Regions from separate parts of the Bacillus sp. D48C genome, predicted to be linked through region 1. Evidence: predicted binding sites of a transcription regulator. Region 1 holds the regulator's gene; the other holds the start of a gene.
The links. The regulator Rex, encoded in region 1, represses fermentation and respiration genes when NADH is low (regulators of the CRP and FNR family bind a similar motif). The targets are predictions, from matches to a motif close to TTGTGAAATATTTCACAA.
Positions count from the first base shown of each region.

Region 2: the regulator Rex is predicted to act here: its motif matches at 1,433-1,450, upstream of ACLBXA_RS00105 (L-lactate dehydrogenase).

Region 1 is NZ_JBKFAQ010000024.1:8,257-11,474, reverse strand. It holds gene ACLBXA_RS28965 (ABC-F family ATP-binding cassette domain-containing protein) at 1-943, opposite strand, end outside; gene ACLBXA_RS28960 (redox-sensing transcriptional repressor Rex) at 1,131-1,760, shown strand; gene ACLBXA_RS28955 (YdiK family protein) at 1,790-1,981, opposite strand; gene ACLBXA_RS28950 (CPBP family intramembrane glutamic endopeptidase) at 1,978-2,727, opposite strand; gene groES (co-chaperone GroES) at 3,119-3,218, shown strand, end outside.
Region 2 is NZ_JBKFAQ010000001.1:3,062-6,279, forward strand. It holds gene ACLBXA_RS00095 (MFS transporter) at 1-181, opposite strand, end outside; gene ACLBXA_RS00100 (TetR/AcrR family transcriptional regulator) at 503-1,102, shown strand; gene ACLBXA_RS00105 (L-lactate dehydrogenase) at 1,567-2,511, shown strand; partial or broken gene ACLBXA_RS00110 (dockerin type I domain-containing protein) at 2,686-3,039, opposite strand; partial or broken gene ACLBXA_RS00115 (TasA family protein) at 3,030-3,152, opposite strand.

The DNA of each region.
Region 1 (3,218 bases):
ACTTAGAATCCCCTAATGGTCTCGTTAATAATTCCATTCTGTCTAGTTGTTTACGGCGACTTTGAGCACGTTTCGTTGTAGAAGCGCGAGCTATATTCTTTTGAACGAAGTCCTCAAGTTTTGCGATTTCATCTTGTTGTTTTTCGTAACGTTTCATTTCTTGATCATATAATGCTGATTTTAAGTCTAAATATTTACTGTAGTTACCAACAAATCGTCTGCTTTCTTTATTCGAAATTTCATATACTTGTGTAACGAGTTTGTCTAAGAAATAACGGTCATGGGAAACGATTAATATTGCGCCAGGATAACCTTGTAAATATTGCTCAAGCCATGTTAATGTTTCAATGTCTAAATGGTTTGTAGGCTCGTCCAAAATAAGTAAGTCTGGTTTTGTTAATAATAATTTCCCGAGAGCTAATCTTGTTTTTTGCCCGCCACTTAAAGTAGAGATCGTCGTCTGGTGTGTTTCAACTGGGAAGCCAAGGCCGCTTAAAATGGAGCGAATATCCGCTTCGTATTGATATCCACCTTGATCTTTATAATTGAGTTGCAATTGGTCATAATCAGCTAACAATCTTTCATATATAGCTTCGTTTGAAAAGTTTTCTTCTTTTCCCATTTCTTGCTCAAGCTTTCGAAGTTTTGTCTCCATTTGCTGTAAGTGGGTAAAGACGGTTAGCATTTCATCCCAAATTGTTAAAGACGTTTCTAGGCCAGTATTTTGAGCTAAATACCCGATTGAGACATCTTTCGGTTTTATAATTTCGCCACCATCATGTGATAACTCACCAGCGATAATTTTTAATAATGTAGATTTTCCAGCTCCATTCCTTCCAACTAATGCGATACGATCTTTTGTTTGTACTTCCAATTTTATGTTTGCAAGAATTGTTTCTGCACCGTATAATTTCGAAAGTCCATTTACTTGTAATAAAATCAATGTTCTCACCTCAAATAATTTCTTAACTTTGCCATGTTTATATTTCTCAATCATACTAAAAATAGTGTATAGTTTAAAATAAAGAGAGAATACTTCTTCTCTTTATTATACAAGGAATTTAATGAGTGCTAAACTTCTGTATTTGATTAAAGTATATGAATAAAGATAGGAAGAGAGGAGAGGTCATATGGATCAGCAAAAGATTCCACAAGCCACTGCTAAAAGATTGCCTCTATACTATCGATTTATCCAAAACTTATCTCTTTCTGGTAAGCAGCGTGTTTCATCGGCCGAATTGAGTGAAGCGGTAAAAGTAGATTCCGCAACAATACGAAGAGATTTTTCGTATTTTGGAGCATTAGGGAAAAAGGGATATGGATATAACGTAAATTATTTATTATCATTTTTCCGCGAAACACTTGATCAAGATGATATAACGCGTGTAGCACTTATTGGAGTAGGTAATTTAGGGACCGCTTTCTTACATTATAATTTCACGAAAAACAATAATACAAAAATTGAAATGGCATTTGATGTTAGTGAAGAGAAAGTTGGAACAGAAATCGGGGGCATTCCTGTATATCATTTAGATGAATTAGAAGAGAGATTATCAAATGATATACAAGTGGCAATATTAACAGTACCGGCTACAGTAGCACAAGCTGTAGCAGATAGATTAGCTGAAACGAGCGTGCACGGTATTTTGAATTTCACACCAGCACGATTAAACGTATCAGAGAATATTAGAATTCATCATATTGATTTAGCTGTAGAGTTACAAACATTAGTTTACTTTTTGAAAAACTATCCACAATAAAACGCAGAGGAAGCGACCTCTGCGTTTTATTATTGTTTCTTCTTTGTGAATTTAACTAATATAAGGCGAAGTGCCAAATTAAAATCAATTGTTGCCATAACTGCAAATAGTATTGTCCACACATTCCAGATTGTATCTGTCACGTTCGTAATGGCGAAGCGTGTAAAGATACATCCAAGAAGGAAGTATAGTGCAGCCATGAACAATGGTGAGTTTCTCATACAAAAAATCCTCCGATAAATCCTTGCATTTTTTCAGCTTCTTTAATCATTTCTTGAATTTGCTCATTGCTCATAAAAATTTGCCCAATAGCGACTAATGTATTCATCGCAACATGAGCTGCAATAGGAACGATAATGCGCTTCGTCTTCACATATAAGAAGGCGAATACGAGCCCCATAGCAGTGTATACCAATAAGTGAGTAAAATCAAAATGAATTGCTGCGAATACAAGTGAACTAATGATAGCTGCAATAAAGAAGTTGAACTTCTTATAAAGTGCACCGAATAGAATTTTTCTAAATACGATTTCTTCTAAGATAGGTCCGATTATAGATACAACAATAAGGAACCAAGGAGTAGTTCGTGCAATTTCCATCAGTTTCATTGTATTTTCTGAACCTTGTTTAATTCCTAGTAGCTGCATCTCGATCATACCGGCAACTATTTGTGAAAAGAAAGCTAAGAATAATCCGATGAAAATCCACCCAATTGTAGCTGGAACAGAAGAGCGCGTTGCATCTAAATGTCTGTCGCGAATATCTGTTCTAAGTAACCAAAGTACGATACATAATGCAACAAAGAAGCTAATAATTGCCCAGTGTCCCATTATGATTTGTCCTTTTTCCTCAATGGTAAATCCTCTATTATCATAGAGTCCTGTTTTTAGGAGAAGTGGTAATCCAACAGCGCCAGATAATTGCATTAAAATGTATGTAACGATAATCCACCAGTATTGTTTCTTCAAATGGTTTAACCATCCTTTCTAACTCTAGTGTATGAGATGAGGTAGGATAACATGTAAATATGTTATCTACGATATAAACTTTCATTCGAATTATGATTTTTTTGTAAATACGTATTTTAAATTAAAGTAGGAGACAGGAAAAAGTTGTACGTTTAGCGAAAACAACTTAGGGTGTCTTTCATATTGTAACATACGAGTAGGGGAAACAACGATTCATATAGTAGAGGCAGTATTCTATATAGAAAGTTTATATAGTAATTTGCGAAAAAATTATGATTTTTTTACTTGCAAAAGAAATTGAGATTATTTATTATTATAAGTGTGTTAGCACTCGGGTGACTTGAGTGCTAATAAATAAAATTTACATAACAAAATGAGGAGGTTATTGTTCATGCTAAAGCCATTAGGTGATCGCGTTGTAATTGAGCTTGTTCAAGCAGAAGAAAAAACAGCAAGTGGTATTGTATTACCAGACACTGCAAAAGAAAAAC
Region 2 (3,218 bases), on a different contig from region 1:
CTGATGATAATGTAAAGGTAGCTGCAACAGCTCCAGCAAGCCAATAGTCACCACTTACTTGAGATAACATGGTAACAATACCAATACCCATCATTGATATGGGCATACGAGCTATAAATCCTGCTAATGAGAATCCTTTTGTACCAGGAGCACTGAAAATCTCACGGTAGGAATTAAACATGATAATCACCACAATATTTGACGTGTACATATACATTCTTCATTCTTTTAACTCCTCCTCTGTTTCATTAATACCTTCTATAAAAAGGGACAGTGAGTCAATGTAGGGTATAGGTAAGAAGTTATATTATCTTGTAAGCTAGAAATAATTGACATACGCACCGTATGCCAATATCATATTAACATACGGAGCGTATGTCAATTGAAATGTTTTATCTCTGGATAGAGCCGATGTTTAAAGGAGTTATTCTTTTATATAGAGAACGATACTATAGTGCAATTCATTTTGAATAAAGAGAATGAATAGAAGTAGGAGGAAAAGATGATTAAAAAAACGAGAGCAGAAATGATTACTGAAACACGTGCTAAATTGCTGTGGGCAGCAAGAGAGGCTTTTGGTACAGTTGGATATGTAAATACGTCTATGGATGATTTTACAGCATCTGTCGGTTTAACACGTGGTGCAATTTATCATCATTTTGGTGATAAAAAAGGATTGTTAGAAGCAGTTGTAAAAGAAATTGATATGGAAATGGATAATAAATTAGGGAAAGTATCAGATGAAGCGGAAGGAAAATGGGAAGGGTTTGTTGGGCGTTGTCGTGCATATTTAACGATGGCACTTAATCCAGAAATTCAGCGAATCGTACTTCGAGATGCACCAGCAGTATTAGGAACTAGTTATTATCAATCATCACAGTCACAATGTTTAGTGACGATGGCCGAGATGCTTCAGCAATTAATGAAGGACTGTATTATTGAAAAGACGGACTGTGAAGCTTTAGCAAGATATATAAATGGCGGACTAGTGGACCTTGCTTGTTGGATTGCGAATTCTGAAGATGCAGAGGCACGGTTGTCTAAAGCTTTGCATAGCCTATCACTTATATTGAATGGTTTATTATTAGAAAAGAATGCATAATTTTAACGGATATTTTTTAATATATAGTAATGATTAAAAGGGAGGTGATAAAGTATAGGCTAATTCATTTATTTAACCGTATTCTATATAAGCTAATTGACGTCCATCTTGTAAGGGAATGATGTGATCAGTCAGTTTAATCTTATAATGTGATTACATTTTTTGTGAATGTTAGGATTTTTATTATAGAAAGTGAATTTAGTTACAGTGAGTAATTGAATCATACATTTTTATTCACAATCTAAAGAAAACACCTAATTTGGTATGGATTCCACACCTGATCTAACAACTTTACACTCTATGTGAAAAAGTTCACAAATAGGTCATAAATTGTGAAGTAATTCACAATAATACGTGCTACAATATGAATGTAAAGAAGTTAAACAACATTAAATTAGTATTTTAATTAATTACTTAAACAATCATAAAAAAATATATGTGAACAATAGAGAGGGGAAATTACCATGAAAAAAGGTATCAATCGTGTAGTATTAGTAGGAACAGGAGCTGTAGGTTGTAGTTACGCTTACTCAATGATCAACCAAGGTGTAGCTGAAGAATTCGTATTAGTAGATGTTAATGAAGCAAAAGCAGAAGGGGAAGCAATGGACTTAAGCCATGCGGTACCATTCTCTCCATCACCAACAAAAGTTTGGAGCGGTAGCTATGCAGATTGTAAAGATGCAGATCTAGTTGTTATCACTGCTGGGTTACCACAAAAGCCAGGTGAAACTCGTTTAGACTTAGTTGAGAAAAATACAAAGATCTTTAAACAAATCGTTCGCGGCATTATGGATAGCGGATTCGATGGAATCTTCTTAATCGCAACTAACCCGGTTGATATTTTAACTTACGTAACTTGGAAAGAATCTGGTTTACCGAAAGAGCGCGTAATCGGTTCTGGTACTACTTTAGACTCTGCTCGTTTCCGTTACATGTTAGGTGACTACTTAGATGTAGATCCACGTAACGTTCATGCTTACATCGTTGGTGAGCACGGTGACACTGAACTTCCAGTATGGAGCCACGCTACTATCGGTGTACAAAAACTAGAAACAATCTTAGCTAACAACGAACAGTACAAACAAGAAGACTTAGATAAAATCTTCGAAAATGTACGTGATGCAGCTTACCATATCATCGAACGTAAAGGTGCAACTTACTACGGAATCGGTATGTCACTACTTCGTATAACTAAAGCGATCTTAAACAACGAGAACAGCGTATTAACTGTATCTGCATACCTTGAAGGTCAATACGGTGAGAAAGATGCTTACGTAGGTGTTCCAGCTGTTATTAACCGCGAAGGTGTACGTGAAATCGTAGAACTTGAGCTAAATGAAGAAGAAAAAGCGAAATTCGCTCATTCTGTAAAAGTATTAAAAGAAACTATGGCACCAGTACTATAATTAATTGCTAAATAATCCGGAAGTGGGGACCTGCTTCTTACTTCTGGATTTATATATAATTCAATATAAATTCCTTTTCCGGTTTCCCTTGTATATCCCCAATATACCCCTTTTGCTGGATAAGGGTCATTTATAGAAAAGAGCACTCTATTTTATATAGAGTGCTCTTTATGATTATTTTTTAGGTGTTAATCCTAACTTCTTTAAAATATCTGTCAGTGTACCGCTTTTTGATTTTTCTACAGGTGTTTGTGATTTAGATGCATCTGGACCTTTTTTCAAGAAGTTCTTTTCAACGAAGCGAATATCTTTTCCGTCGACAATTCCATCTTTATTAAGATCTCCGTCTTTTACAGTTAGTCCTTTTTTAATGTAGTTGCTAGCGATAATTTTAGCATCTTTAATATGGATTACTTTATCACCATTTACATCGCCGGCAAGGTTTTCGTCAGGTCTTGCATAATAATATTGGCCAAGCAGCTTACCGTCTTTTTCAGTACCAAGCTTCGTTGTTAGGCGGCTTGAAATGAGTTACTCGATGTTTCTGAATCACTGAAATAGGCGAATACACCTCCGAATGTAAGGGATAAACCAAGTGAAGCGGTGACAACTCCCATTCCTACTTTTTGTTTTAATGACATAAGAAAGCCCTCCTAGTTAAATTTTCATAGTGACCGTTCGCAACAAGGATAAATAAGTAAACATAG